One region of the Mesorhizobium sp. M0074 genome, then DNA from elsewhere that is predicted to be linked to it. Evidence: predicted binding sites of a transcription regulator. Region 1 holds the regulator's gene; the other holds the start of a gene.

Region 1 (15,809 bases):
TTCTTGATGATCGACCGTATTGTCGACATAGATGGCGACGAATCCGCCATCGGCATCAAGAACGTCACCATAAACGAGCCGCATTTCCAAGGTCATTTCCCCGACCAGCCGGTCATGCCCGGCGTGCTGATCATCGAGGCGATGGCGCAGACGGCCGGCGCCATCTGCATCCGCAGCCTTGGTACGGAAAAGCCGTCGCTGGTTTATTTCCTGACCATCGACAATGCCAAGTTCCGCAAGCCGGTCGTTCCAGGCGACCAGCTGAAAATTCATGTGAAGAAAATCAAGAAACGCGGCAATCTTCTCAAATTCGCTTGCGAGGCCCTCGTCGATGGCGCCAAGGCGGCGGAAGCCGAGATCTCGGCGATGATGGTCGCAAGCGGCTGACAAACGAATGCTAATGAAAATCCAGACAGTCATCCATCCATCGTCGGTCATCGAGGCAGGCGCCCAAATCGGCGAAGGCGCCCGCATCGGGCCCTTCTGTCACGTCGGCCCCGACGCCGTGATCGGCGACCGCGTCGAACTGGTCAGCCATGTCTCGGTGATTGGCGCGACCACCATCGGTGCATCGACCAAGGTCTATCCGATGGCGATACTGGGCGGGCCGCCGCAGAACACCAAGCACAAGGGCGGCCGTACCACGCTAGTGATCGGCGAGAACTGCACGATCCGCGAAGGTGTCACCATGCATGTCGGCACCGATTCCAGCCGCGGCGAGACGACGATCGGCGACAACGGCAATTTCCTTGCCTATGCCCATATTGCCCATGACTGCGTGGTCGGCAAGAACGCCACCTTCGCCAATCAAGCGACGTTAGGCGGGCATTGCGAAGTCGGTGACAATGTCTACATCGGCGGCCTTACCGCGGTTCATCAGTTTGTCCGCATCGGCGATAACGCCTTTCTCGGCGGTTGCTCGGCGATCGTCGGCGACGTCATTCCTTACGCCATCGCCGTTGGCAACCGTGCCAGCCTTCGCGGCCTCAACATCATTGGCCTGAAGCGCGCCGGCCTGCCGCGTTCGGAGATCCACTTGCTGCGCAAAGCCTACAAGACGATCTTCGATCGCTCCCGGACCGTCGGCGAGAACATCGAATTCGCCAAGGCGGAATTCGCCTCGTCGCCGACTGCCATGAAGATCGTCGACTTCATCGCCGGTCGCGGCAAGCGGCACTACGCCGTGCCGTCGCTCAAGGGTAGCGACGGCGACGATACCGATGATGAAGACTGAGGGCAGATGACGAAGATTGAGGCTGCCGGAAAGGGCCTTGATCTCGCGCCAGATGCCAAGGTCGGCATCATCGCCGGCGGCGGCAGTCTCCCGGTCGAAATTGCCCGAGCGCTCGCCCGGCAAGGCAAATTGCCCTTCGTCGTGATGGCGGCCGGCGAGGTCGATCGCATAGCCGATTTCGAGCCCTATGAGCAGGCAACCTTGAGGCTGGAAGACGTCGGGTCGCTGCTGCCGATCCTTAAGCGGCATCACGTTACGCATCTCGTAACCGCGGGTCATATCACGCGCCGCCCCAGGCTGAGCGCCATGCGCCTCAATTTGGGCCTGCTCGCGTGGCTACCCAGCCTCTTCGTCGGTGTAACCCGGGGGGACGATACGGTTCTGAAACTGTTCGTGCGCAGGATCGAGCGCAGCGGCATCAAGGTCGTCGGCGCTGACGAGATCGTGCCGGAGCTGGTCGCCGCCGAAGGCCTGCTGACCAAGGCGGCGCCACGCAGATCCGACTGGCGCGACATCGAGGCGGCGCACGCGGCGGCAAAAGCCATCGGCGCGCTGGATATCGGCCAAGCGGCTGTTGCGGTCGGCGGCCGCGCCATTGCGTTGGAAGGCGTCGAAGGCACCGACGGGCTGCTCGAGCGGACAAGGGAGTTGCGCGGGCACGGCAGGCTGGCCGGCGGGAGCCGCGGTGTTCTGGTCAAATGCGCCAAGCCCGGTCAGGAACTGCGTGCCGATCTGCCCTCCATCGGCCCGCTGACCGTCGAGGCGGCGCATGCCGCCGGACTGGCCGGCATTGCCGTCGAAGCCGGTCGCTCGCTGGTGCTCGAAGGTCCCGCCACCATCGGACGTGCCAATGCGCTCGGCCTGTTCGTGATTGGCCTGCCTGCGGAGCCGGCGCATGGCGAATGAGCGGCCGTTGAAGATAGCCGTCGTCGCCGGCGAGGAGTCCGGCGACCTACTTGGCGCCGACCTTGTGCAGGCGCTCAAGCGCATGACCGGGCGCGAAGTTCGGCTTGTCGGCATCGGCGGCCGCCATTTGCAGGCGCTCGGCCTGGCGCCATTGTTCGACGGCAGCGAGATCGCACTGATGGGGCTTAGCGCCATCCTGCGCGACCTGCCGCGCCTGATGCGGCGGATCGGCCAGACGGCAAACGCGATTGCCGGTGAAAAGCCCGATTGCCTTATCACCATCGACAGTCCGGATTTCTCGCTGCGCGTCGCCAAGAAGGTGCGTGCCGCCGATCCGACTATCCCGATCGTCCACTATGTCTGCCCGAGCGTGTGGGCGTGGCGGCCGGGCAGGGCGGCGGCGATGAAGCCATATGTCGATCACATTCTTTGCATCCTGCCGTTCGAGGTGAAGGAACTCGCTCGCCTGGGCGGGCCGCCCGGCACCTATGTCGGGCATCGCCTTGCACACGATCCGGGCATAATCAGTGCCGCCAGGGCGCAGGCGCAGCCGCGTGACCTGTCCGCAGATCACGTCAAAACGTTGCTTGTACTGCCTGGTTCGCGTCGTGGTGAGGTGCGACGCATGGTCGGGCCGTTCGGCGAGACGGTGTCGATCCTGCGGGCGCGCGGGCACCGCTTGCGCCTGCTGTTGCCGACGGTGCCGCACGTCGCCGACCTGGTCAGGACCTCGGTCGCGAGCTGGGACGAGAAGCCGGAGATCATACTCGATGCCGAACGCAAATGGCAGGCCTTCGGCAAGGCCGATGCGGCGCTGATCGCATCGGGGACAGTATCGCTGGAACTGGCACTGGCGAGTGTGCCGATGATCTCCTGCTACCGGCTCGATCCGGTCATGCGCATGGCGCAGCCGCTGATCAAAGTATGGAGCGCAGCCTTGCCCAATCTCATTGCCGACCGGCCGGTTGTGCCGGAACACTACAATCAATATGTGCGGCCGCATTATCTGGCGCGGCAGTTGGAAGCGCTGTTCTCCGATACCGCCTACCGCACCTGGCAGAAGGACGGTTTTGCCGAAATCGCCAGGCGTATGGCAACCGACGAGCCGTCAGGCGAGATAGCCGCGGGTGTGGTGATGGGGATGGTGAGGAAGTGAGTGAATTGTGAATAGTGAATTGTGAATAGTGGTTTCTATGGACAGGGAGCGACGCTTCGCTACTCCCATTCACCATTCACCATTCACCATTCACCATTCACCACCTTCACCGCTTCGCGATTGGCACGTAGTCCCGTTCCGGCGCGCCGGTATAGAGCTGGCGCGGGCGACCGATCTTCTGGTGCGGGTCCTCGATCATCTCCTTCCACTGCGCGATCCAGCCGACGGTGCGGGCGACCGCGAACAGCACGGTGAACATGGTGGTGGGAAAGCCCAGCGCCTTCAGCGTGATGCCGGAATAGAAATCGACGTTCGGATAGAGCTTCTTCTCGATGAAATAGGAATCGGTCAGTGCGATCCTTTCCAGCTCCATGGCGATGTCGAGCAGTGGATCGTCCTTGATGCCGAGCTCGCCCAGGACCTCGTGCGCGGTCTTCTGCATGATCTTGGCGCGCGGATCGTAATTCTTGTAAACGCGGTGGCCAAATCCCATCAATCGGAACGGATCGTTCTTATCCTTGGCGCGCGCAATGAATTCCGGGATGTGATCGACATGACCGATCTCGCCCAGCATGTTCAGGGCTGCCTCGTTGGCGCCGCCATGTGCGGGACCCCACAGGCAGGCGATGCCGGCAGCGATACAGGCAAAAGGATTGGCGCCCGACGAGCCGGCCAGGCGGACGGTCGAAGTCGAGGCGTTCTGTTCGTGATCGGCGTGCAGGATGAAGATGCGCTCCATCGCGCGGGCCAGCACCGGATTGATCTTGTATTCCTCGCAAGGCACGGCGAAGCACATATGCAGGAAATTGGCTGCGAAATTCAGCTCGTTCTTCGGGTAAATGAATGGCTGGCCGATGTGGTATTTATAGGCCATCGCCGCGATCGTCGGCATCTTGGCGATCAGCCGCATTGACGCGACCATGCGTTGATAGGGGTCCGAGATATCGGTGGAATCGTGATAGAAGGCCGACAGCGCGCCGACCACGCCGCACATCACCGCCATCGGATGCGCATCACGGCGGAAGCCGGTGAAAAAGCGCGACATCTGCTCATGCACCATGGTGTGGCGCGTCACCCGGTAGTCGAAATCGTCCTTCTGCGCCTTGGTCGGGAGTTCACCATAGAGCAAGAGATAGCAGACTTCGAGGAAGTCGCCGTGCTCGGCCAATTGGTCGATCGGGTAGCCGCGGTGCAAAAGAATGCCGGCATCGCCATCGATGAAGGTGATTTCCGATTCGCAGCTCGCCGTCGACGTAAAACCGGGATCGTAGGTAAAGACGCCGGCGGTGTTGTAGAGCGAACCGATGTCGATGACGTCAGGTCCTACCGAACCACTTCGTATCTTGAATTCATGGATTTTGCCGCCGAGTTCCAGTTTGGCCGTCGATGCCTGGGTTTTGCCGCCAAATTCCATTTTTGTCGCAGGTTCGGTCATAGCAAACTCCTTTTTGTTTCCTCAGGCCGGCAAAGGCAAAATATCTGAACCCAACACGTCAAAAACATCGGAATACGCACATTTGCGCCCGCAATTAAATCTGCGCGGCAGATTAGGCCAAGACCCAATGTTGCACTGCGAAACACACCTTTCAATGCCAATCTTCTTGGGCCAGTTTGCTAATCGATTTGATCAGCGATCCGCGCCAGGCTTTCCTCGCGGCCAAGCACGGCCAGCACATCGAAGACACCTGGCGAGGTACTTTTGCCGGTGAGCGCGGCGCGCAAAGGTTGGGCCACGGCGCCGAGTTTATGGCTGGCGGCCTGCGCATAGTCGCGGATCGCGGCTTCGGCTGAGGCGGCAGACCACTCCGAAACCGTGGCTAGTGCCGCATGAGCGCCCCGCAGGATCGCGCGCGCCTCACCGCTGAGCAGCGCCGCCGCCTTCTCGTCGACCGGCAGCGGCCGCTCGACGAAAAGGAATGCAGCCCCTTCAACAAGTTCGACCAGCGTCTTGGCGCGCTCCTTCAGGCCCGGCAAAGCGGCAAGCAGTTGCGCCCTGCGTCTGTCGTCGAGGCGCGCCGCGATTGCCGGGCCGCCTTCAAGATAGGGCAGAGTGGCGATGAAGATGTCGAGCAGCGCCGCGTCGTTCATCCGGCGCATATGCACGCCGTTAAGCGCCTCGAGCTTGGCGAAGTCGAAACGGGCGGCGCCCTTGTTGACGTCGCCAATGTCGAACCATGCAATCATGTCGGCGATCGACATGATCTCATCGTCGCCGTGGCTCCAGCCAAGCCTCGCCAGATAGTTGAGCAGCGCCTCCGGCAGGTAGCCCATGGCGCGATAGGCTTCGACGCCAAGCGCACCGTGCCGCTTCGACAGCTTGGCGCCGTCGGCACCGTGGATCAGCGGGATATGCGACATCGACGGCACCTCCCAGCCCATGGCCTGATAGATTACGGTCTGGCGTGCGGCGTTGGTCAAATGATCGTCGCCGCGGATGATGTGGGTGATGCCCATGTCGTGATCGTCGACGACGACGGCATGCATGTAGGTGGGATTGCCGTCCGAGCGCAGAATAATGAAATCGTCGAGATCCTTGTTGGGAAAGCGCACGTCGCCCTGGACGCGGTCATGCACCACCGTCTCGCCGTCTGTCGGCGCCTTGATGCGGATCGCCCCCTTGGCGCCGGGCGGCGCCTCCGACGGGTCGCGGTCGCGCCAGCGTCCATCATAGCGGGGAGGCAGCCCCTTGGCCCGTGCGCTCTCGCGCATTGCCTCTAGCTCGGCAGGCGTCGCATAACAATAATAGGCCTTGCCCATACGAACGAGTTCCTCGGCCACCTCGCGATGGCGCGGCGCACGCTCGAACTGCGACACCGGCTCGCCGTCCCATGTCAGGCCAAGCCAGGAAAGCCCGTCGAGAATGGCCGCGCTTGCCGCATCGGTGGAGCGCTCGCGGTCGGTGTCCTCGATGCGCAGCAGCATCGTGCCGCCTGTGTGCTTGGCATACAGCCAGTTGAACAGCGCCGTGCGCGCGCCGCCAATGTGCAGATAGCCGGTGGGCGAGGGGGCAAAACGGGTGACGACCTTATCGGGCATGGAACTCTCAGGCGGGCGAAGGAAGTGGGTTTGCGGACTTTCGCGCGTTGCGCGTTCATGTAGCATAGGAGGTCGAGGGCGCAAGGGGCAGACCCGATGGCTGTGCGAGGCCGTGGTGCGGGCGAGGGCGAGGACGTTGGCAGCGGCGTCAGCGAACGCTTGCTGTTTGCCGCACCCCCGCCTGTCCTGCCGGCACCGGCATTGCTACCCGCTCCGCGCTTCGATGCTCCGTCGCTGCCGGCCAGCGACCCAGCAACGGTTCTCGTGCCCGCGGGCGAGCCCATCGTACGCCTGCCTAGGCGTTTCCGCCTCCCGTCACCGTCCCGTATCCGCAACAGCGTAACCTCGGCAGCCGGCCTGGAACTCGACCGCGGCATCGCCTTCCTGCTGGTGCCGGTGTTCCTCGCATGCGGGGTGGTCGTATATTTCGGGCTGTCGGTGGAGCCGGCCTTTCCACAGCCGATCGCAATCGCGCTCCTCGCGGCCCTTTGTGCCGTCGTCTCGCGGTCATGGCCCAGGACGCGCCTGTGCTTCATGGTGGCGCTGCTCTGCGCGCTTGGCGTACTTGCCGCCAAGTTCGAGACATGGCGTGTCGGAACGCATATGCTCGGCTCCGAAATCTCGACGCGGCTGACGGGTCGCGTCGTATCGTACGAGCCCATGGCGAGCGGCCGCATCAGGCTGACAATCGATGTGATCTCAACGGCCAGGCCGACACTGCGCTACATGCCGGAACGGGTCCGCGTTTCGGCGATGAAGATACCGGCTGAGCTGACCGCCGGTTCCGAGATCACCGGCTATGTGCGGCTGCTGCCGCCGACCGGCCCGGTGCGGCCCGACAGCTATGATTTCTCCTTCGACAGCTATTTCGCCGGTATCGGCGGCAGCGGCTTTTTTCTCGGCAATCCGAAAGTCGTGTCGTCGGGCAGCATGCCGCTTGCCGCGCAGCTTTCTTCCGCGATCGAAGACGCGCGCGAATCGATCGCCGACCATATCCGCAGCCGCATCGGCGGTGCCGAGGGCGAGATTGCTGCTGCGCTGATCGTCGGCGTGCGCGCCGGCATTCCCGAGGAGATCAACGAAGCGATGCGGCGCACCGGCATCTACCACATCATCTCCATCTCGGGGCTGCATATGGCGTTGGTCGCCGGCACCATCATGGCGCTGCTGCGGGGTGCCTTTGCGCTGTTTCCCGATTTCTCATCGCGACGGCCGGTCAAGAAATATGCCGCGGCCGCCGCGCTTTTTTCGATTGCGGCCTACCTCGTCTTTTCCGGCATTGTCGTTGCGGCCGAACGCAGCTTCATCATGCTGGCGGTGATGCTTATCGCCGTGCTGTTCGACCGGGCCGCGCTCACCATGCGCAACCTGGCGATCTCGGCCATCGCGGTCATCCTGGTGTCGCCGCACGAGGTGGTCGGTCCGAGTTTCCAGATGTCCTTCGCCGCGACGGCGGCCCTTGTCGGCGCCTATGCAGGCTGGTCCGATTACCGCGCCGGCAGGGCCACCACGCCGCCACCGCGGCGGTCGCCGCTACGCTTTGCCACTCGAAAGGTCCTGTTGGGCATGTGCGGTCTGGCGATGACCTCGATCATTGCAGGGAGCGCCACGGCGCTTTTCGCCATATGGCATTTCCAGCGCGTGGCGCCGCTCAGCCTGTTCGCCAATCTGGCCATCATGCCCATCGTCTCACTGGTCGTCATGCCCTTCGCCGTTCTCAGCGCGCTGGCGATGCCGTTCGGTGCGGATGGCCCTTTCCTCTATGTCATGGGCAAGGGGCTGACGGCGATGATCGCCCTGTCCGGGTGGATCTCGGAGCGCTCGCCGATCGATGCGGTCGGGCTGATTTCGCTGAGATCCGTCCTTCTGGTGACGATCGCCCTCGTCATTGCCAGCATGGCGACGACCTGGTTGCGGCTGGCGGCACTTCCTTTTGCGCTCGCCGGCTTGCTGACGACAACGCAGACACGCATACCCGACGTATTGGTCTCGGAGGACGCGCGGCTGGTCGCGCTGCCGATCGGCAGCGGTGAACTCGCGGTCAACCGGGCACGCCCGAATGAGTTCACCATCGACAACTGGAAACGCGCGCTCACATCAGAGGCCATCGTCGCGCCGGAAACGCCTGGAAAGAACGACCCGCAATTCGACATTGCCGATCCGGCCGACCTACCGCCGGGCATGCCGTTCATTTGCACGGACGGCCTCTGCCTTGCCAGGCATCCATCCGGCGCGATCATCGCGCAAGCCAAGGACCGCGATACTGCGCGGCCAGCCTGCGCCTTTGCCAGCTTGATCGTCATCGACGACGCCACCGCCCATAACCCCTGCTACTACGACCGGCTGGTCCTCGTCGTCACCAAACGGCAACTGGCGCGCGCGGGAAGTGCCGCCGTCTATTTCGATCCACAAGCGGCAACACGCGCCGAGATCCGCTTCGCCGTCGAAAAATCATACCGGCCCTGGCACGTGCAGCGGAAATTTTCACGCGCGGCACGGGGCCTGCCGCCATACCGCAGGGCCGACAACCCCAAAGCCGGCGCCAAGGGCGGAGCTCAGTAGCGGCGGATCAGTCCGACGAGCTTGCCCTGCACCTTGACCCTGTCTGGTCCGAAGATGCGCGTCTCGTAGGCCGGATTGGCGGCTTCCAGGGCGATCGAGGCGCCCTTGCGGCGGAACCGCTTCAGCGTCGCTTCCTCCTCGTCGACCAGTGCCACCACGATCTCACCGGGGCTCGCCGTATCGGCATTGCGGATGATCACCGTGTCGCCGTCGAAAATGCCAGCCTCGATCATCGAATCGCCTTTGACCTCGAGCGCATAATGCTCGCCGCCCATGATCATATCCGGCGGCACCGAAATCGAATGCGTCTGGTGCTGGATGGCATCGATCGGCACACCGGCCGCGATGCGGCCCATTACCGGGATCGAAACGGCGGCGACGACATCGTCGTCATTGCCGGCTGCAGGGACACGCGACGATGTCGGCTTGCCCTGCCGAGGGGCGCCTTGCCCAAGGCTGCCCTGGATGACACTCGGCGAGAACTTGCGTGCCGCATTGAGGCCGGGGGCGATCGAGTCAGGCAGGCGTAGCACCTCCAGCGCACGGGCCCGGTTGGGCAAACGGCGAATGAAGCCGCGCTCCTCCAGCGCCGTAATCAGCCGGTGGATTCCGGATTTGGAAGCCAGATCGAGCGCTTCCTTCATCTCGTCGAATGAAGGCGGGATACCGCTTTCCTTCAACCTTTCGTGGATGAACATAAGCAGTTCGTGTTGTTTGCGTGTCAGCATAGCGACCCCCAACAGAATCAGAAAAACAAACCCAGAACAAACACTATCTGTTCCAGTTGTGTTCCGCAACTGTTTAAAGTTTAATGAATGCGTTAAGGCTCGGGAAACAAACGACGTCCCCTACCGGCGTACCGCATTTTCACCGCCGCGAGCCTCATCGCCTTGATTCTGCTTTCGTTTGCGCCCTTCTGGCCTCCTAGAAGGCGGCACTGGCATCGGCCGTCGGTCGGCAAAAGGCACGGAATTGAACCCGTATCGACTGTGCGGTTTGGTCAATGCACCGTGAACGAAACGAATTCAAAACGCCAACCTCGGGTTAAGTCCCGGTTTCCACCGCCTGGTCAGGCTGCTTCTCGCCGGTGGAGCCTTGCTGCGCGCAACCAGGTAATGGAAGAACAGTCGATGCGTGTCCGGCGTTGCGTTGGATCTTGGGGGAGCAGACAAATCATGACAGGAATTCCCGATCTCGTGGCCATAAAGGCGATGGATGCCGCGGATCCGTTGCGCGCGATGCGCGACCGCTTTGTGTTGCCGCAAGGAGTGATCTATCTCGACGGCAATTCGCTAGGAGCTGCTTCACGTGCCGCTTTCGATGAACTGCACAAGGCCGCGACCGAAGAATGGTCGCATGATCTCATCCGCGCATGGAACACGGCCGGCTGGTTCAACATGCCGCTTGAACTTGGCGACCAGCTCGGGCGCCTGATCGGTGCCGCGGCCGGCCAGACGGTGGTCTGCGACACGACATCGGTCAACATCTACAAGCTGCTGCACGCCGCCATGGCCATGCGACCGGAGCGGCAGGTCATCGTCGCCGAGGGCGATAGTTTTCCGACGGACCTCTACATGGCCGAGGGTGTGGTTTCGACGCGAAAAGATACGCTGCTGCGCCTCTCGGGGGTCGACGCGCCGACCATCGAAGAGCTGATCGACGAACGCACCGCCGTGGTGCTGGTCAACCACGTCAACTATAAGTCGGGCGAACTGCGCGACATGCCGGCGCTGACGCGCAGGGCTCAGGAAGCCGGGGCGATGATCGTCTGGGATCTCTGCCACACCGCCGGCGCGATGCCAGTCGAACTCGACAAGGCAAACGCCGATTTTGCCGTTGGCTGCACCTACAAATATCTGAATGGCGGCCCGGGCGCGCCTGCCTTCATCTATGCGGCTGAGCGGCATCTTTCCGACATCCAGCAGCCGCTCACCGGCTGGTGGGGCCATGCACGGCCCTTCGCCTTCGAGCCAGGCTATGCGGCCGGCACCGGCATCCGCCGGTTTCTGTGCGGCACGCAGCCGGTCCTGTCGATGCGCACGCTGAAGGGCGCGCTCGACATCTGGAACGATGTCGACATGACGGCGGTGCGCAAGAAGAGCATCGCACTGGCGGATCTGTTCATCGAGCTTGTCGAGGCAAAGTGCGGCACTTACGGGCTCACGCTCGAAAGCACGCGCGATGGGGAAAAACGCGGCAGCCAGATTTCATTCATGCATGAGCATGGCTACCAGGTCATGCGCGCGCTGATCGAACGTGGCGTGATCGGCGATTTTCGCGCGCCATCGACCATGCGCTTCGGCTTCACCCCGCTCTATGTCGGCTATGCCGATGTCTGGCAGGCCGTCGAAGTGCTTGAGGACATCCTGCGCACCGGTGCGTGGAAGGAAGCGCGCTTCGCCATCAAGGCGGCTGTCACTTGAGATTGATGCGAGAGCTGGAATCGTGAGGCTGGCGACGACGCGCCGCGCGATGCTCACGGCTACGTTGCAAGGCTATATTGCCAGGGAGGGCGCAGGGTGTTCGAACGTCACATTGCCGATTGGGACAACGCCTATGCCAACGGCGCCAACATAGCCGGCAGCGATCGCTGGCCGGCGGCCTGGATCGAGCCCGCGCGGGTTTTCCGCGACGTGCTTTCGACCGAGGGCAGGGCGCGGCTCGACATGGCCTATGGCGACAACCCACGCAACCGGCTCGATCTTTTCCTGCCGGCCATCAAGCCCAAGGGACTCGTGGTGTTCGTTCATGGCGGCTACTGGATGGCATTCGACAAGAGTTTCTGGTCGCATCTTGCCACTGGCCCTGTTGATCGCGGCTATGCGGTGGCGATGCCGTCCTACACGCTCTGTCCGCAGATACGCATTGGCGGCATCGTCAAGGAAGTCGGCGCGGCGATCGGCAAGGCGGCGGCGATGGTTCCAGGGCCGCTGATGCTGACCGGACACTCGGCCGGCGGCCATCTTGTTAGCCGGATGGTTACGGCGACGACGCCGCTGGCGCCCGAAGTGGTCCGGCGCGTTCGTCACGTGGTGTCGATCTCGGGGGTGCACGATTTGCGCCCGATCATGCGCACCGGCATGAACGAGACGCTGGCGATCGATGAGGCCGAGGCGCAGGCCGAAAGTCCGGTGCTGCTGCGCCCGATGGACAAGGCCCGCCTGACCTGCTGGGCCGGCGGCGGCGAGCGCGCCGAATTCCTGCGTCAGAGCGCGTTGCTGGCCAACATCTGGATCGGCCTGGGTACCGCGACCAGCTCGGTGGTCGAGCCTGACCGGCATCATTTCAACATCATCGACGGTTTGGCCGATCCAGACCATCCGCTGACCCGGACCTTGATTTCGGAGTGAGGCAGGTTCAGCGTAGCATCAGTACGTCGCAGGGGGAGCCCGCCGCCGCGGCAGGAGCGAACGGCGCGCGAACGATCAGCCCGTTGGCATCGGCCAGCATTTTCAGCATCGAGGAGTCCTGGATGCCGAACGGCGTCGCCACGAGCGTACCGGTGTCATCTATGACAACAGCCCGCACATAATCTTGCCTGAGATCGTTGGCCGGCATGGCAGCACCGAGCCGTGCCCGACGTATATCCTGCTGAAAGGCGCGGCCACCGAGCCGCGCCAGCAGCGGCTTCAGGAAGAGCTGAGTGCAGACCAGGCTTGCCACCGGATTGCCGGGCAGGCCGATGCAGCGAATGTCTCCCAGCCGCCCGAACATCAGTGGCTTGCCCGGCCGCATGGCGATCTTCCAGAAATCGAGCGTCATGCCTTGCCCGGTCAGCACGTCATGGACGAAGTCGTGGTCACCGACCGAGGCACCGCCCAGCGTGACGATGACGTTCGCGCCAGCCTTCACGGCCTTTTCAACCAGCGCAGCGATCGCCTCCCTGCGGTCCGGCGCGATGCCAAGGTCGAGCGCGCGCGCACCGACCGACTGTGCGGCAGCGGCGACACCATAGGCGTTGGAGGAGATGATCTGGTCGGGGCCAACATCGCTGCCCGGCGGCAGCAATTCGTCGCCGGTGGCGATGATGGCGACCAGCGGCCGTTTGACCACGCGCACCTCGGGGTGATTGGCCGATGCCGCCAGCGACAAGGCCGCCGGGTCGAGCAGGCGGCCTTTGGGCAGCAGGACATCGCTCTTGGCGAAATCGAGCCCGAGGCGGCGGATGTTGCGCCCCTGCACCGTCGGTTCCGTCACTTCGACGCTGCCGCCACCGAGATCGCGGACGTTCTCCTGGATGACGATAGTGTCGGCGCCTTCGGGAAGCGGCGCGCCGGTAAAGATGCGCACGGCCTGCCGCTGCTGCACCGTTCCGGCAAAGCCGCGTCCGGCCGGCGCCATGCCGACCACCGAAAGCCTTGCCGGTACGGACGCGATATCGGCCGCCCGCACGGCATAGCCGTCCATGGCGGAGGCGTTGAACGGCGGCTGGGTGCGGAGCGCCACAACCGGCTCCACCAGCACGCGGTCGGCGGCATCCAGCAGTGCGACGCGTTCGCCCGGCAGCGCTGCTGCGCCGTCCAGCAGGCGCTCGAGCGCCTCGGCAACTGGGACCAGCGCCATTATCGGCCTGCCTCGGTGGCCCCGTCTCCGGTGATCTTGTAGTCGCCGGATTTGCCGCCGGTCTTTTCAACAAGCCTGATGCCGGAGATGACCATGGCGCGGTCGACCGCCTTGGCCATGTCGTAGATGGTCAGGCAAGCGACCGAGACGGCACTCAGAGCCTCCATCTCAACGCCGGTCTTGCCGGTGACGCGGGTCAATGCTGTCACCTTCAGGCCGGGCAGCGCGGCGTCCGCCTCGATATCGACAGATATCCTGGTCAGCAGCAGCGGATGGCAAAGCGGGATCAGTTCATGCGTCTTCTTGGCCGCCATGATGCCGGCAATGCGCGCGGTGCCCAGCACGTCGCCCTTCTTGGCGTCGCCGGCGAGGATCATGTCCAGCGTCTCGGGCCGCATCGCGACAAAACCTTCTGCGACTGCAGTGCGCACCGTCTCAGCCTTGTCGCCGACATCGACCATGTTGGCTTCGCCCTGCGCGCCAAGATGGGTGAGGGCGGCCGCCATCCTCAAAAGGCCTCTGCCGGCGCCTTGCCCGTCAACAGCAAGCGCGTTGCCGCGGCCACGTCCTGCTGGCGCATCAGGCTCTCGCCGACCAGGAAAGTCGCAATGCCGCTCTGCTCCAGCCGGCGGCAATCGTCGTGCGAAAAGATACCGCTCTCGCTGACCAGATGGCGGTCGGCCGGCACCATCGGTACCAGCCGCTCCGAGGTCTGCAGGCTGGTTTCGAAGGTCCGGAGATTGCGGTTGTTGATTCCGATCAGCCGCGACGACAGCTGCAGCGCGCGTTCCATTTCAGCCTCGTCATGCACTTCGACCAGCGCGTCCATGCCGAGACCGAACGCTGTCGCTTCGAGTTCTCTTGCCAACGCGTCGTCGACGCTGGCCATGATGATCAGGATGGCATCGGCGCCCCATGCCCTGGCCTCGTAGACCTGATAGGGGTCGAACAGGAAATCCTTGCGCAATGCAGGCAGCTCGACGGCAGCGCGCGCAGCGGTGAGGAATTCGGGCGCGCCTTGGAAGGAGGGTGCGTCGGTCAGCACCGAAAGGCAGGCGGCACCGCCCTTCGCATAGGCCCTGGCCAGCGTCGGCGGATCGAAATCGGCGCGGATCAGGCCTTTGGATGGGCTAGCCTTCTTGATTTCGGCAATCAGCGCGAACCTGCCGGATTTGCGCTTTGCTTCAAGGGCAGAAAGAAAGCCGCGCGGCGCGTCGGCATCCGTCGCCCGTGCCTTGATCTCGGCGAGCGGCACGCGCGCCTTGGCCGCCGTGATCTCGTCGCGCTTGTAAGCCTCGATCTTGCGCAGGATGTCGGACATGGTTTTAACCGTTCGAAATCTCGATCAGCCTGTCGAGCACTTTCAGCGAGCGGCCGCTGTCGATGGCCTGCTCCGCCGTTACCATGCCGTCGGCGAGGGTCGTCGCTTTGCCGGCCACCACCAGCCCGGCGCCGGCATTCATCAGCACCGTATCGCGAAAGGCGCCGGCGGCGCCGCCCAGCATGTCGCGCAGTGCCTGGGCGTTGTGGGCGGCGTCGCCGCCGCGCAACTCGTCCTTGGTGTGACGCGTCAGCCCGACTGCTTCCGGGGTCAGCGTAAAGCTGCGGATCTCGCCGCCGGCCAGTTCGGCGACAAGTGTCTCGCCGGTGGTGGTGATCTCGTCATAGCCGTCGCCATGGACGATCCAGGCATGGTCGGCACCAAGTTCCTTCAACGTTTCTGCCACGGGCATGATCCATTCGGGCAGGAACACGCCGACCATCTGCCGTCTGACACTCGCCGGATTGGAAAGCGGGCCCAGCAGGTTGAAGATGGTGCGGGTGCCGAGCTCGACCCGGGTCGGGCCGACATGCTTCATCGCCGGATGATGCGCCGGCGCGAACATGAAGCCGACGCCGGCCTCGTGGATGCAGCGGCCGATCGTTTCCGGAGGGATGTCGATCTTGACGCCCAATGCGATCAGCACATCGGCGGCGCCGGTCAGCGAGGACAGTCCGCGATTGCCGTGCTTGGCGACGGGCACGCCGCTGCCGGCGATGACGAAAGCGGATGCGGTCGAAATGTTGACGCTGTGCGAATTGTCGCCGCCGGTGCCGACAATGTCGATGGCGCCCTCGGGGGCTTCGACACGCAGCATCTTGGCGCGCATGGTGGCGACGGCGCCGGCGATCTCGCTGACGGTCTCACCGCGCACGCGCAATGCCATCAAGAAGCCGCCGATCTGGCCGGGGGTAGCATCGCCCGACATGATAATGTCGAAGGCCTCGCGCGCCTCCTCGAAAGAAAGAGCGCTGCCGGCGGCGACCTTGGCGATGTGGATCTTCAGCGCGCTCATCTGGCCAGGGCTTGGG
Region 2 (15,809 bases), on a different contig from region 1:
TTTCGTGCGCCATCTGCGCCAGCTTTATCCAGGCGTCAACGTCATCGAGGGCGACGCCTTCAATCTCGACGCGACGCTTGGCGACAAGCGCGACCTGATCTTCGATTCTGTGATATCGGGCGTGCCGCTGCTCAATTTCCCTGTCGCCCAGCGCATCGCCTATGTCGAGAGCCTGCTCGACCGTATCCCGGCGGGCCGGCCGATCGTGCAGCTGACTTACGGGCCGCTGTCGCCGATCCCGCCGGGCCGCGGCGACTATACGGTCGAGCATTTCCATTTCGTCATCCGCAACATTCCGCCGACGCAGCTTTGGATCTACCGACGCGGGGCCGCATGAATTGAAGCGTTGGGTTTGAATAGCACTTGTCTTATACCCATCGGGTGACAAGGCAGACCCATGGCTGTGATCCCGAAAATTCTCGTCGTCGCCGGTTCGTTGCGCAGCGGCGCCTATAGCGGCAGGACCGCCGACGTGGCACAGAAGGAACTTGCCATGCAGGGCGCCGAGGTGACCCGCATCTCGCTCGCCGACTATCCGCTGCCGATCCTCGACCAGGATTTGGAAAAGGACGAAGGCATTCCCGAAAACGCCGTCAAGCTCGGCCGGATGATCGCCGCCCATGACGGGCTGCTGATCGCGACGCCCGAATATAACGGCTCCATTCCACCGCTGCTCAAGAACAGCATCGATTGGGTGAGCCAGCTGCGCAAGGATGGCGGCCGGACGTTCAGGCCGCTTGCCGGCAAGGTCGCCGGCCTCTGCTCGTCTTCCAACGGACCCTTCGGCGGGATACGCTGCATCAACCATCTGCGCGCCGTTCTGGTACGCTGCCGGATGGAGGTGGTGACACCGGAGTGTTCGGTGCCGGAGGGCGGCTACGCCTTCGACGACGAGGGCAACTTCCGGGACGAAAGACTACGCCAATCGATGGAGCACCTATGCCGAACGCTGATCGAAACCTCGCGCATGCTGTCGACGCGGATCGAGGCATGATCCCGGACGCCGCGCATGCCGACACGATGCAGGAACGGCTGATCGTCGGCCTCGACCTGCCGACGCTGAAGGAAGCCGAGAAAGCGGTGCGCGAGCTCGACGGGATCGTCTCCTTCTACAAGATCGGTTACCAGCTCGCCTTTGCCGGCGGGCTCGATTTCGCCCGCGAGCTGGCCAGCGGCGGCACTAGGATCTTTCTCGACATGAAGCTCCTCGACATCGATAACACCGTTGCCAAGGGGGTCGACAACATCGCCAGGATGGGCATGAGCATGCTGACCATCCATGCCTATCCGAAGACGATGAAGGCGGCGGTCGAGGCCGCGAGGGGCAGCGACCTTTGCCTGCTCGGGGTCACCGTGCTGACCTCGATGGACGAGCAGGACGTGATCGACGCCGGCTATGAGTATGATCCGCATACACTGGTGCTGAGGCGCTCCGAGCAGGCGCTGCATGCCGGCATGGGCGGCATCGTCTGCTCGGCCGAGGAAGCTGAGGCGGTGCGCCGCATCGTCGGCCCCGACCTGGCGGTCGTGACGCCGGGAATCCGGCCGAAGGGCAGCGACCATGGCGACCAGAAGCGGGTGGTGACGCCGGCGCAGGCGATCCGCAACGGCTCCAGCCATCTCGTCGTCGGCCGGCCGATCGTCGGCGCGGCCGACAGGCGGGCGGCGGCGGAAGCGATCCTCGATGAAATGCGCTCGGCCTGACGCCAGGAATTAACCCGGAGAAAAGCCATGCCCAAGGGATACTGGATCGCTCGCGTCGACGTGCGCGATGCGGAAGGCTACAAGGACTATGTCGCAGCTGCCAAACCGGCCTTCGACCGCTTCGGCGCCAAGTTCCTGGCGCGCGGCGGCGCGCATGAGAAGGCCGAGGGGCCGGGCCGCGACCGCAACGTGATCATCGAGTTTCCGTCGCTTGCGGCGGCGCATGACTGCTACCACTCGCCCGAATACCAGCGCGCCGTCGCGATCCGCCAGAAGGTGGCCGAGGGCGAAATCGTGCTGGTCGAGGGGATTTAGGCGAGAAGCCGGTTCGCCGCTGCCTCCGCCATCGCATCGGCGAGGCTCAAGCCCCATTGCTGGCGACAGTAATCGCGGAAATCGAAGCAGGGCAGGCCGGGGCAGACCTCGAACTCGATGAGGTGGATGCTGTCGTCGGCTTCGACCCGGAAATCGATGGAAAACACATCCCGCAGGCCAAGCCCGACCATCAGGCGTTCGGCGATGCGACGGATTCTTGCATCGGCTTCAGGCTGGCTGCCGGCGACCGGCAGCAGCACCGGCTCGGTATATTTTCCCGCAGCTTTCGCCGCTGCGCCGGCATCGCCGTAAAGCGCCAGGCTGTCCTGCATTGTCTGGAAGTCGCCGCCCGAATCGACAAAGGCGATGCCCAGCGCCTCGACGCCGGTATCCGGCCTCAATCCGAGAAAACTGGCGCGCGCGTTGCGGCCGGCGACATAGGGCTGGACGATGACATCGTCGCGATAGGCGGCGAAGACGCGCCGGCTAAGCTCCAGCGCGTGGCCGAGATCGTGGCAGTGCGAATCCGGCCAGATGCCGATCTTGGCGCCGAGCCGGTTCGGCTTGACGAACCAGCCGGCGGGCGAGGCCGGTGGCGCGACCAGCCAGGCGCCGTCACGGGCAAGGCCAGCCCGCGGCACCGGCAGGCCAAGCGCGCCGAGCACGGCGCCGGACCGGAACTTGTCCTGACAGAGCGCGAACGACGCATCGTCGGCGCCGATCGCCTTCAGGCCATTCAGCCGTGCCAGAGCTGGTGCGGCGCCGCCACGGAAATAGGCAATGCCGTCGGTCAGCGTCCAGACAAGCGTGGTCTTCGGGTCCTCGCCGCCGAGAACGCTTGCGGCATCGTCGAGCGCCAGCGGTGCGAATGACAGGCCGCGCTTTTGGCAAGCGGCGGCAAGTGCGTCGAATTCAGCAGCGAAGTCGGTCGATTGCGCCAGATAGGAGGCAATTTCGGCGGCACGCTTCGGCACGTGGTTATCGGCAACCAGCCGATCGAAGCAGGCCTTTTCCGGCTCGTAGACAAGGATCAGCTTCGGCTTGCGGCTTGACATGATCGAACGATTTCCCGGGCAGCACGATTGCTAGAGCAATTCCAGGAAAAGTGTGAAACGGTTTTCCGTCCGGAATTGCGTCAAAACAAAGAGATAGAGCGGTTCAGCGTTCCCGCGAAACGATGAACCGTTCTAGCATCGCACGGCGAATGCATTCGGCTTTCGCGGAACCGACGTCAGCCGAATGCCTGCACGACAGCAACGGCGCCATCTTCCTGTTTGACCATGATCTTTTCCGAAAACCGGTTCCCACTTTTCGGGATCATGGTCAGCCAATCAGCACACGCGGCTCGAAGCGACCATTGACTGGAATGTCGAGCATGAATGTCATGCCGGCTTGCGGGTCGAGCAGGCGCTGCTTCTCGCTCTTGCCCGACCAGGCGGAGGTGACCGCCAGCCGGTCGGCATTCCTGCCGACGAAAGCCGGACAGGAAGGCTGCGTCGCCGGCATCGCCACCGAACGGACGAGTTTGCCGTCGGGTCCATAGGCTTCGACGACGCTGCCGCCCCAGCAGGCGTTCCACAATATGCCGTCACGGTCGAGCACCGAACCATCGATATAGCCCTTGGCCGAACGGTGGTCGACGAAGACCTTCGGTTCGCCAACCGGCAGTCCGGTCGCCGGATCGCAGCCGACGCGCATCAACAGGCCGGTGCTGGTGTCGGTGTAATAGGCAATGGTCCCATCCTCGGAAAAGCAGATCGAGTTGGGCACAGTAATGTCGGCATAAAGCCGGCGCAGCTCGCCCTTGAAGAACCAGTAGATCGAACCGGCACCCTTCTCCTCGCCCTTGCCCATTGTGCCGACCCACAGCGCGCCGCAAGGGTGAACGCGTGAATCGTTCGAGCGGGTGACCGCATTGTCGGCCTCGATCGGCGTATGCAACGTCAGCTTGCCGGTCGCGACGTCGCGGACATGCAGGCCGGTCTCGGTGGCGATCAACTGGCGCCGGTCGTCGACGATGGCGACGGCGCTGGCCATCTGGCCGAGCTCGTGGACCTTGACCGCACCGCCGGACAGGAGCTTTTCCAGGAGCTGGCCATTGACGATGTCGAACCAGTAGAGCGTGTCGGTGGCAGGGTCATAGCTTGGTCCCTCCCCGAGTTGGCAGACATGGTCGGAAAAAACCGAAACAATGGTCTCGCTCATCATGCCACTCCAAACGCCGCGTCCCAGGCCTGAACTGCGGCTTTCGCTCGCGCTGCCACTTCGTCGACGCTCATGCCCGGCTTGAACAGGCTGGAGCCAAGACCGAAGACGCTGACGCCGGCTGCCTTGTAGCCGGCAAAATCCTTATCCGAAACGCCGCCGACCGCGCCGACCAGCACACTGGCCGGCAGCACCGCGCGCATCGCCGAAATGCCTGCCGCGCCAAGCACGCTCGCCGGGAAGAATTTCAGTGCCGAGGCGCCGAGCCGGATTGCTTGAAATGCCTCGGTCGGCGTGAACACGCCGGGCATCGTCACCATGCCGTAGTGCATGGCACGGCCCATGACCTCGGCATCGATATTGGGGCTGACCAGCAGCCGCCCGCCGGCCTTGTGCAGGCCGTCGACATCGGCGGCGCTGAGCACCGTGCCGGCACCGACCAAGGCTGTTGGAGGAAGCGCTCCGACAATGCTGGCGATGGAGGCGTAAGGATCGGGCGAGTTGAGCGGCACCTCGATCGCTTCGATACCGGCGCCGAAGATCGCCTGGCCGATCGCCACCGCCTCGCTTGGCTTGAGGCCACGCAGGATGGCGACCAGACCCCGCTCGAGCTTTGGAAAAGGTGCGGTCTCTGTCATGCGGCAACTCCATTTCCGGCGATCATGCCATTTTCGCGCGCGGCTTCGGCAAGACCGGCACGCACCGCCTCGTCAGCGTCGACCACCCTGACCGCGAGCCCGGCAAGGCCGAGCGCGTCGGCATAGAGCGTGCCAAGTGCGCCCGACGCGATCAGCACGACGGGCACGGCACTCGCCCCATAACGGCGATTTGCCGAAGCGATCTCGCCGCCGATCAGCAGGCCGGACAGGCACGCGGCGGCATCCTCGGGCTTCAGATCCTGCAGCAGGCTGGCGGCGCGGATCGAGAACAGTCTTGAACCGATGTCACCGCCTTCGGCCAACGCCTTCAGGCACCACTCCCGGAAAAATGGATTTTCGGCGGCAACCGGCTTCGGCGGCTCGCCCAGCGAATGGCGCAGGATCGAGTGCGCGGCCAGCACCGAAAACAGCTCGCCGGTCGGCCAGGTGCCGAAACCGGCAACGGCACCGTCCTCGACCAGCACCCATTTCGAATGCGTGCCGGGCATGCAGACGAGGTGGCGCCCCTTTGCCGGCAAACCGGCGCCGGCGAGCTGCGTTTCCTCGCCGCGCATGACGTCCGGGGCGTCGGCCAGACGCTGGGCAAGGCCGGGCACGATGCGGATGTCGCGGCGCTGGCCGGGGATGCGGGCAGCGCCGGCGAGAATAGCGCCGATCGGCGCCGGCACGCTGACATAGGGCGCCTCCAGCCAGCCCTGGCGCGAACCGGCCATGCCGCAAATGATGACCGGCAGCGCCTCGGCTGCGCCCAGGGCAGCCAGATGCCCTTCGAGAATGGACGAAAATCCTTTAGCCTGGGCGGTGATCAGCCCGTCATCGCCGCGCCGCTCGGCGAGAACCTTGCCGGCGCCGTCGAGCAGCCAGACCCTCATACGGGTGGTGCCCCAGTCGACGGCCGCGACGGAAGCTGCCTTGCTCGATGAGATCACAGGAACCCCCCATCGACGATCAGCATCTGCGCGGTCAGCATGCGTGAGGCATCCGACGCCAGGAACAGCACAGTGCCGACAATGTCTTCCGGCTGCATCACCTCTTTGATGCACTGTTTGGCGACATGAGCGGCGAGCGCTTCTTCGGTGACCCAGAGCTTTCTCTGCCGCTCGGTGATCACCCAGCCGGGCGCGATCGCGTTGACGCGGATGCCGTCGATGCCGAGCTTGCCGGCAAGACCCTTGGTGAGGCCGACGATGCCGGCCTTGGCGGCGGTATAGGCCGGCATATCGGGATGGTTGATGAGAAACGAGGTTGAGGTGAAGTTGATGATCGATCCGCCGCCGGCCCGCTTCATGCCCGGCGCCACCGCCTGTGCGCTGAAGAAATGCGGGCGCAGGTTGATGGCATGATTGTTGTCCCAGAACTCCACCGTGACGTCTTCCACGGCATGACGGTCATCCTGCGCGGCATTGTTGACCAGCACGGTCACGTCGCCATGCGCCTCTGCAGCTTTGCCCGCCGACAGCCGCAACGCCTCGATGTCGCGTATGTCGGTCTTGAGATAGAGCGGCCGCCGGCCCAGCTCCTTCTCTAACCGATCGGCCAGCGCCAGGCTCGGACGGTCGGCAATATCGATGAAGGCGACGTTTGCCCCCTGGCGGACAAAGCCTTCTGTCAAGGCAGCGCCAATGCCGGAGCCGCCGCCGGTGATCAGCACCGAAGCGCCTTCGAGATCGGCAAAGCGCGCCGATGGCATCATGAATTCTCTCCCGGTCCAATGATCGCGGTCTGGCCGGCGCGCATCCTATCCAGCCATGTCGGGCGGGCAAGGGCGAAAGCGTGGATTGTCGGGACTTATGTCCGACAAAAGGCCGCATGGCCGCCGATCGATCAGCTGTCCGGCCGGACGCGGTACAATTCGACGGCGGCTCCGCTGGTCCCGGCAACCGGCTCAAGCCATTCCGGCACGCTGCCGCGCATCAGCCCGGCAAGAAAGCCTGCCGGCGCCTTGGCTGCGAGGAGCTTGCTTTCGGCGCTGCCGGGGCACAGCGCGACGAGGCCGACTTGATGATCCGCCACGACCGTCCTGGCATCGGCATCGGACCCAAGGAAGGCATCGAGCGCCAGCAGGTTGCCGGCGACGTTGCGATGGTAGGGCCCGGCGAAGACGTGATGTCCGGAATAGGCCAGGATAGGCGATCCGAGATTGGAAATTGCCAGTACGGTGGTGCCTGGCAGGCGGCCAAGCGCCGCAAAGGAGGCCATGCGCTGGCAAGCGACATCGGCGCCGTCGCCATTATCGGCGGCGGTATTGCTGTCCTCGAAGGCGACCGAGGTTGCCGCGGCAGCCCCAGTCCAGACGGCATTCACCGAAACCAGCCAGACGGCGGCCATGCGCAGCGCCACGCCACGCGACGGGCTGGCCTCGGCCCGTTGACGCCATTTGGCAATCCAGGCGGCAAGCGGGATGACAGCGAAGGCGATCGAGAATGTCGAACCGCGCACCTGCCAGACGCTGACGATGAAGGCCACGGCAAGTAGCGCGCCGACAAGGCTGTCCTGCCGCCGCCAGCCGCCACGGCCAAGGCGAAGCGCCATCAGCACGAGCGCGATGAGCGGCGTGGCATAGCGCGCCACCACCCCGGCCGGATCTTCAGCGAGCAGCTTGAACAGCGATTGCGCCTCGTCGATGTGATCAAGCCATAGCTCCTTGAGGCGCGGATCGAGGTTGGCATAGGGCGCTGCCAGGCATTGCGGGGACAAAAAGACGACGACAGAGCCCAATACAAGAGCAAGCAGGCCAAGCAAGGCGAACCGCCATTGGCGCGTGCGGCCGGCGGGCTCGACCGACGCTATCGCCGCAAGGCCGGTTCCGGCAATCGCCGCGACGACGAACTGCACGGTCGAGAAGGCGTCGCATTGCGCCTGACCCCAGGCAGACGGCGCAATGGTGGCGACAAAGACGAGAGCGGACGCGCCGGCAAAGCCGAGGCCGAAATCCCTGGCGATCAGCCTCTCGCCATTGGCGCCGAGGGCGAACAGCATGGCAACAGAGGCGCCGATGGTGGCCACATAAGGCGCGGTCTCCATGCCGACGGCCAGCATCAATCCGGCGCACAGGCCGGAGAGCAATGCCGCCGGCCTACGCGTTGGCGCTTCAAGCAACAGGCTCAGGCTGGCCATGCTCAGCATCAGCTGGACATTGTGGTGATCGAGCGCGCCAGGCGAAAAAATGCCGAGGAAATACAGTGCGGCAGCGCCGATCACGACAGCGGGCAGCACGGCGCTGTCACCGGCAAAGCTGCGCGCGGCGCGAGCCGTGAAAAATACGGTCAGGCAGAAGAGCAGCGCCGGCCACAGCACTTGCGCAACATTCTCGGCAAAGGCCGCGCTGCCGGTCAGGGCCGATACGGCCGTGATGATAGCGGCGATCGGCGCATCGACCAGCCGCGACCAATGCATGACGAAACCGCCTTCCAGGCCCATCCTGTACTGGTGGAGATCGAACCACCTTTGGCCGGCCAGCATGTCGCGAACTTCGACGAGGCGCAGCAGATTGTCGTTGTCGCCGCCGGCATTGGTCAGTGCCGGGAAGCCGGCAAAGGCATTGACGGCAAGCGCCAGCACCGTGGCAAGCAGCGCCAGCGCGATATCGGACCTCCAAATGGAGGCGCCATCGTCGGCTGTGCTCATATCGGGACCTTTGGAAGGAATACGGGGCGGTTTAAACCTAGCCTTAACAGCTTCAATAAATAGTAAAGCCGCCCGAGCGAGGCCGGCGTTTGAGCGGTCAGGGGCCTCACAGGGCATCCGGAGACGAAAATGCCACAAGAAGTGCGCCATGAGCCGAGCATCGCCGTGCTCCTGCCTTGCTACAATGAGGAGCTGACGATCGGCGAAGTGGTGCGGCGCTTTCGCGAAACGCTGCCTGCCGCCGCGATCTATGTCTACGACAACAATTCGCGCGACCTGACCGCGCTCCGAGCCCGCGCCGCCGGCGCCATCGTGGTGCGCGAGCCGCGCCAGGGCAAAGGCAATGTCGTGCGCCGCATGTTCGCCGACATCGAGGCCGACATCTACCTGATGGCCGACGGCGACGGCACCTATGCGCCGGAGGACGCGCCGCAACTGATCAACACGCTGCTGACCGAGCGCTCCGACATGGTGGTGGGCACCAGGCGCGGCGTCGCCGACGACGCCGGCAGGACAGGCCACGCCTTCGGCAACCGCATCTTCAACAGCCTCTACAAACGTTTGTTCGGCTCGGACTTTACCGATATCTTCTCGGGTTACCGCGCCTTCACCAGGCGCTTCGTCAAGAGTTTTCCCGCCGTTTCCGGCGGTTTCGAGATCGAGACCGAAATGTCGGTGCACGCCTCGCAGCTCAAATTGCCGGTCAGCGAGATCGGGCTCGACTATGGCCGCCGGCCGGAAGGCTCCTCGTCGAAGCTGTCGACCTTTCGCGACGGCGCGAAGATCCTGTGGATGTTCGCCATGCTGATGAAGGAGACGCAGCCGCTGCGTTTCTTCGGCGCTTTTTCGGTGTTCTTCCTGGCATCAAGCCTGTTTCTGATGGCGCCGGTGCTGATCGAGTTCGCCGAAACCGGGCTTGTGCCGCGCATGCCGACCTGGGTTCTGTCGGTCGGCCTGCTGCTGCTGTCGATGCTGGCGGCGGTGACCGGGGTGATCCTCGATTCGGTGTCGCGCGGCCGCGCCGAGCAGAAGCGCATCTTCTATCTGTCGATGCCTTCCGGTCGCGTCGAACGTGAACGTGCAAGCGCGCTCGCGACTTTGAAGGCCGGACCGCGCAAGACCCCGCGGGCGGCCTAGAGCCTAAATGGGACGCCTCGCCCGCTTCATTGTCGCCGGCGGCATCGGCTTCGTCGCCGACGCGGGTGCGCTTTGGCTGGTGCTGGCGGCAACGCCGCTTGGCCCCTTGGCAGCCCGCATCATTTCGATCGGTTTTGCGCTGTCCGCCACCTGGCTGATCAACCGCCACCTGACCTTCTCGCCTTCCAGCCGGGGCATCGCGCATGAGGGCGCCCGCTACGGCGGCGTCGGCATTGCCACCAGCGTCGTCAATTATCTCGTCTATTGCGTCATGTTGTTCGCACTGCCGATGGTGTCGCCGCTCATAGCCCTTGCGGTCGCCTCGCTGGTCGCCATGGCGCTGTCCTTCCTCGGCTATTCCAAGCTGGTGTTCGACCGCTGAAGGCACATCGCGTTGGGATCTGCGCCAAGCGAAGCGCAGCCTCATCATGACCTTGGCCGATTGGCAGAGGCCGCCGATTTCCTTATATCGCTGTCGTCGATGCATCGGCCCGAAAAATCGGAATCGATTTTCGGAAAGCACGATGCATGGATTCAAGAAATGTTGGAGCGTACTTTGTGCGTCCAAGTGGATCGCTCCAAGTGCGCCGGAGAGCTGCCATGCCCCTGAAAGTCGCCGTCCAGATGGACCACATCTCCACCGTGTCGGTAGCCGGCGACACGTCGTTTGCACTGTCGCTGGAGGCGCAGCGGCGCGGCCACCAATTGTTCCACTACACGCCCGACCGGCTGTCGCTGCGCGACGGCAAGGTGTTTGCCCGTATCGAGGCGATGCAGGTCCGCGACGAGAAGGGCAATCATTATTCGCTGGGCGAAGAAGTCCGCACCGATCTTTCGGAGATGGACGTCATCCTTTTGCGGCAGGATCCGCCCTTCGACATGAACTACATCACCACCACGCATATTCTCGAGCGCATCCATCCGAAGACGCTGGTGGTCAACGACCCGGCCTGGGTGCGCAACAGCCCGGAAAAGATCTTCGTCACCGAATTTCCCGACCTGATGCCGGACACGCTGATCACCAAGGACCCTCTCGAGGTCGCAGCCTTCCGCAAGGAGTTCGGCGATATCATCGTCAAACCGCTCTACGGCAATGGCGGCGCCGGCATCTTCCACCTGCACGAGGCCGACCGCAACCTCGCCTCGCTGCTCGAAATGTTCGGCCAGTTGTTCCGCGAACCCTACATCGTGCAGCGCTACCTCAAGGAGGTGCGGGCTGGCGACAAGCGCATCATCCTGATTGACGGCGAGCCTGTCGGCGCCATCAACCGCGTGCCGGCCGAGCACGATTCGCGCTCCAACATGCATGTCGGCGGCCGCGCCGAAAAGACCGAATTGACGGAACGCGAACGCGAGATCTGCGCCCGCATCGGTCCCTCGCTGAAGGAGCGCGGCTTCATCCTCGTCGGCATCGACGTCATCGGCGATTACATGACCGAGATCAACGTGACCTCACCGACCGGCATACGCGAAGTGCAGCGCTTCGGCGGCGCCGACATCGCCAGCCTGTTCTGGGATGCCGTGGAGGAGAAGCGCAACTAGCCTCGCTTCGCGAGCGGCCGCGTTGCAAACCATTGCCGCCGTTGCGCTCAGCTGTTCCCCAAATGTTCTTGCCTTCGCCGGAAATCTGTGGTTGTCTCGGGTGACGCCGTTCGCGGCATGATCGCAAAGGCTTGGGGCAAAAGCCTGCATCCGGGGTGAAGACATGGTGGCGCGGGTTCGCACGGTTGCTTTCCAGGGCATCGAGGCCGTGCCGGTCGACGTGCAGGTGATGATCGCGCCGGGCAAGGTCAACATGCACATCGTCGGGCTGGCCGACAAGGCCGTAGCCGAAAGCCGCGAGCGGGTGCAGGCAGCACTTCATGCATCCGGCCTGTCGATGCCGTCGAAGAAGGTCACCGTCAATCTGGCGCCCGCCGACCTGCCCAAGGAAGGCAGCCACTACGATTTGCCGATCGCGCTCGGGCTGATGGCGGCGCTCGGCGCCATTCCGGGCGACATGCTGGCCGGCTATGTCGTGCTTGGCGAATTGTCGCTCGACGGCACCATCGCGGCGGTGGCCGGCGCGCTGCCGGCGGCGATCGGCGCCAATGCCGAAGGCAAGGGCTTGATCTGCCCGTTCGCCTGCGGGCCGGAAGCGGCCTGGGCCGGCAAGGATTTCGACATATTGGCGCCGCGCAGCCTGATCGCCATCGCCAATCATTTTCGCGGCACGCAGGTTCTGTCGCGGCCGGAAGCCGGCATCCATGCCTCGGCGCGCGACCTGCCCGACCTTGCCGACATCAAGGGCCAGGAGACCGCCAAGCGGGCGCTGGAGGTGGCGGCGGCCGGCGGCCACAATCTTCTGATGGTCGGACCGCCGGGGTCGGGAAAGTCGATGCTGGCGCAGCGGCTGCCGTCGATCCTGCCGCCGCTGGCGCCCAGGGAATTGCTCGAAGTCTCGATGATCGCCTCGGTGGCCGGCGAACTCGGCGAAGGAAAACTCACCGACCGGCGGCCGTTCCGCGCGCCACATCATTCGGCCTCGATGGCGGCGATGGTCGGCGGCGGTCTGCGCGTGCGGCCGGGCGAGGCCTCGCTTGCCCATCACGGCGTGCTGTTCCTCGACGAGTTCCCCGAATTCTCGCCGCAGGCGCTCGATGCACTGCGCCAGCCGCTCGAGACCGGCGACTGCATGATCGCGCGCGCCAATCATCGCGTCACCTATCCGGCACGTATCCAGCTGGTCGCGGCGATGAACCCGTGCCGCTGCGGCATGGCCGGCGAGCCCGGCTATCGCTGCCTGCGCGGCGACCGCTGCCGCACCGACTACCAGGCGCGCATTTCCGGCCCGCTGCTCGACCGTATCGACCTCAGGATCGAGGTGCCGGCGGTCTCGGCCAGCGATTTGATCCGGCCGGACCGGGCAGAGAAAAGTGCCGCGGTGGCGCTGCGCGTCGCCCGCGCCCGTACGATCCAGCGCGAGCGCTTCGAGCGGCTCGGCGCGACCGCCACCACCAACGCCCATTGCTCGCCCTCCGTCATCGAGGCGATCGCCATGCCCGATGCCGCCGGCCTGTCGTTGCTCAGAGATGCCAGCGAAAAACTCGGCTTTTCCGCGCGCGCCTATCACCGCGTCTTGAAGGTGGCGCGGACGCTGGCCGATCTCGAGGCCAGCGAGACGGTCGGCCGCATCCATCTGGCCGAAGCGATTTCCTACCGCATGAGCTCGGAACGGATGGCACAAGCGGCGTAGGCTTCCTTCCCCTCGAGGGGAGGGTGGCCGCGAAGCGGCCGGGTGGGGTCGCCGGCGACGTGCTCGGCCTTTAACGTCTGCACGATATGCGCAGATCAAGATGGCACCGAGTATTGGTCGCCAAGACAATCCCGTTCTTGTCGCTGGAATGGGAGTCGGCGCACTTCTTGCAGGACCCCTCCCGGCCCTTCGGGCCACCCTCCCCTCGAGGGGGAGGGGGACGCCGGCGACTAGCGCGCCTGCTCGTTCGCCTTCAGCTCCAGCCTCCGTGCGTGCAGCACCGGCTCGGTATAGCCGTTGGCCTGGACGCGGCCCTTGAAGACCAGATCACACGCGGCGAGGAAGGCGATGGACTTGCCGAAATCCGGCGCCATCGGCCGGTAGAGCGGATCGCCTTCGTTCTGGCGGTCGACGATCGCCGCCATGCGTTTCATCGTCTCCATGACCTGCTCGGGCGTGCAGACGCCGTGATGCAGCCAGTTGGCGATGTGCTGCGAGGAGATGCGCAGCGTGGCGCGGTCCTCCATCAGGCCGACGTCGTTTATGTCCGGCACTTTCGAACAGCCGACGCCCTGGTCGATCCAGCGCACGACATAGCCCAGAATTCCCTGCGCGTTGTTGTCGAGTTCCTTCTGGACGTCTTCAGGGGACCAGTTCGGCCGCCTTGCTACCGGCACCGACAGGATGTCGTCCAGTTTCGCCTTGGGGCGGCTCTTCAGCGCCGCCTGGACGGCGTGGACATCGACCTTGTGGTAGTGCGTGGCGTGCAGGGTCGCCGCCGTCGGCGACGGCACCCAGGCGGTGTTGGCGCCGGCCTTGGGATGCACGATTTTCTCGGCCAGCATCGCCGCCATCAGGTCAGGCATCGCCCACATGCCCTTGCCTATCTGGGCGTGGCCGGCCAACCCACATTCCAGCCCGATGTCGACGTTCCAGGCTTCGTAGGCGGCGATCCAGGCGGCCTGCTTCATGTCGCCCTTGCGGATCATCGGGCCGGCTTCCATCGAGGTGTGGATCTCGTCGCCGGTGCGATCGAGGAAGCCGGTGTTGATGAAGACGACGCGTTCTTTCGCGGCGCGGATCGCCTCCTTGAGGTTGACGGTGGTGCGCCGCTCCTCGTCCATGATGCCCATCCTGATGGTGTTTTTGGGCACGCCGAGCAGCGCCTCGACGCGGTCGAAAATCTCGACGGCGAAGGCAACTTCGTCGGGCCCGTGCATCTTGGGCTTTACGATGTACATCGAGCCGGCGCGAGAATTGGCGCGGCGCCCGTTCACGCCGATGTCATGCAGCGCGATCAGCGCCGTCAGCGCCGCATCCATGATGCCTTCCGGCACCTCGTTGCCGTCGCGGTCTGATATCGCCGGATTGGTCATGAGGTGGCCGACATTCCTGACCAGCATCAGCGAGCGGCCCGGCAAGGTCAGCGTGCCGCCATCGGGCGCGGTATAGGAGCGGTCTGGGTTGAGCCTGCGGACAAAGCTCTTGCCGGCCTTGGTGATCTCCTCCGCCAAGTCGCCCTTCATCAGGCCGAGCCAGTTGCGGTAGACCAGCACCTTATCTTCGGCATCGACGGCCGCCACCGAATCCTCACAGTCCTGGATGGTGGTCAGTGCCGATTCCAGCACGACATCGGCAATGCCGGCCGGATCGGTGCGGCCGATCTGGTTGTTGCGGTCGATGACGATTTCAATGTGCAGGCCGTTCTTGACCAGCAGGACGGCTTCGGGGTCGGCGGCATCGCCGCGATAGCCGGCAAACTGTCTGAGGTCGGCAAGCGTGGTGGCGCCGGCACCCTCGCCCAGCCGCAACATGCCGTTGGCGACCGAAAGCCCGTTGACGCCGGCCCATTTGCCTGTGGTGAGCGGCACCGCCTCGTCGAAGAAGCTTTTCACCCAGGCGACGACCTTGGCGCCGCGCGCCGGATTGAATTTGTTGCCTCGCTCGGCGCCGGCCGTCTCCGGGATGGCGTCGGTTCCGTAGAGCGCATCGTACAGCGAGCCCCAGCGCGCATTGGCGGCGTTCAGCGCATAACGCGCATTCATCACCGGCACCACCAGCTGCGGCCCGGCGACCGAAGCGATTTCCGGGTCGACATTTTCGGTCGTCACGCTGAAGGCCGGCCCCTCGGGCAGCAGATAGCCGATCTCGCGGAGGAAGCTCGTGTAGGCCTCCATGTCGACGGGCGCGCCGTTGTCGCGATACCAGCGGTCGAGCTTGTCCTGCATGGCATCGCGCTTTTCGAGCAGCGCCCGGTTTTTTGGCGAGAGATCATGGACGATCGCCGAAAAACCGCTCCAGAATGCCTCCGCTTCAATGCCGGTGCCCGGCAGCGCCTCGTTCACGACAAAATCATGAAGCGCGCGGGCAATCCGCAATCCGGCGATCTCGACGCGATCGGTCATCAGGGCTTCTCCAAGGCGAACGGCTAGGCCGGGCCTTTGGCATGTCACGGTGGCAGGGTCAATTCAGCTTAGGGTGAAGGTAGGGCGTTTTCGCTGCCGATCTCCCCCTTTGTGGGGGAGATGGCCGGCAGGCCAGAGGGGGTCGCCTCGCGTGGAGTGCAACCTCTTCTTTGCACCAAATCGCGTCGCGCTTCATGCGAGGCGACCCCCTCTGTCGCCTTCGGCGACATCTCCCCCCTCGAGGGGGGAGATTACGCGCTCACACCGCAATCCTTGGCCGTCCCGACGCCACCGCCACGACATGCGCCTCGATGAACATGCGCTGGCCCTCTACGGTGGAGACTCGGAACTCGCTGGCGATTTCGATCTCGGCACTGTCGGTGCCGGCGTCCTTAGCCCGCCCGGCGGCAATCGCCCGCACATCTTTCTCCGCCGCGGCGATTGCCGCCGCCTCGTCGTTGAAATCGCGCACGCTTTCACCTGAGGCAACGCGGAACAGCCCTTCCTTGGGCTGGCTGACCC

The links. Region 1 encodes LexA, which represses DNA repair genes until DNA is damaged. Its sites were predicted from a motif close to TGTTCNNNNTGTGTTCNG; they were not measured.
Region 2: a site for LexA is predicted at 11,242-11,259, ahead of NKJ73_RS25940 (YifB family Mg chelatase-like AAA ATPase). Genes of this name have one in related genera too.

Annotation. Positions count from the first base shown of each region.
Region 1 covers NZ_JAMYUM010000003.1:166,987-182,795, reverse strand. The annotation lists gene fabZ (3-hydroxyacyl-ACP dehydratase FabZ) at 1-387, shown strand, start outside; gene lpxA (acyl-ACP--UDP-N-acetylglucosamine O-acyltransferase) at 401-1,234, shown strand; gene NKJ73_RS06000 (LpxI family protein) at 1,241-2,140, shown strand; gene lpxB (lipid-A-disaccharide synthase) at 2,130-3,296, shown strand; gene gltA (citrate synthase) at 3,403-4,731, opposite strand; gene gltX (glutamate--tRNA ligase) at 4,911-6,332, opposite strand; gene NKJ73_RS05980 (ComEC/Rec2 family competence protein) at 6,429-8,894, shown strand; gene lexA (transcriptional repressor LexA) at 8,888-9,622, opposite strand; gene kynU (kynureninase) at 10,070-11,317, shown strand; gene NKJ73_RS05965 (hormone-sensitive lipase) at 11,414-12,244, shown strand; gene NKJ73_RS05960 (molybdopterin molybdotransferase MoeA) at 12,252-13,457, opposite strand; gene moaC (cyclic pyranopterin monophosphate synthase MoaC) at 13,457-13,963, opposite strand; gene trpC (indole-3-glycerol phosphate synthase TrpC) at 13,966-14,778, opposite strand; gene trpD (anthranilate phosphoribosyltransferase) at 14,783-15,793, opposite strand; gene NKJ73_RS05940 (SurA N-terminal domain-containing protein) at 15,790-15,809, opposite strand, start outside.
Region 2 covers NZ_JAMYUM010000022.1:68,798-84,606, forward strand. The annotation lists gene pmtA (phospholipid N-methyltransferase PmtA) at 1-337, shown strand, start outside; gene NKJ73_RS25880 (NADPH-dependent FMN reductase) at 398-994, shown strand; gene pyrF (orotidine-5'-phosphate decarboxylase) at 991-1,704, shown strand; gene NKJ73_RS25890 (DUF1330 domain-containing protein) at 1,732-2,019, shown strand; gene NKJ73_RS25895 (D-alanine--D-alanine ligase family protein) at 2,016-3,074, opposite strand; gene NKJ73_RS25900 (SMP-30/gluconolactonase/LRE family protein) at 3,343-4,224, opposite strand; gene NKJ73_RS25905 (2-dehydro-3-deoxy-6-phosphogalactonate aldolase) at 4,224-4,862, opposite strand; gene NKJ73_RS25910 (2-dehydro-3-deoxygalactonokinase) at 4,859-5,809, opposite strand; gene NKJ73_RS25915 (SDR family NAD(P)-dependent oxidoreductase) at 5,809-6,576, opposite strand; gene NKJ73_RS25920 (GtrA family protein) at 6,708-8,510, opposite strand; gene NKJ73_RS25925 (glycosyltransferase) at 8,640-9,647, shown strand; gene NKJ73_RS25930 (GtrA family protein) at 9,655-10,029, shown strand; gene gshB (glutathione synthase) at 10,248-11,189, shown strand; gene NKJ73_RS25940 (YifB family Mg chelatase-like AAA ATPase) at 11,353-12,882, shown strand; gene NKJ73_RS25945 (malate synthase G) at 13,113-15,287, opposite strand; gene NKJ73_RS25950 (hydantoinase/oxoprolinase N-terminal domain-containing protein) at 15,547-15,809, opposite strand, start outside.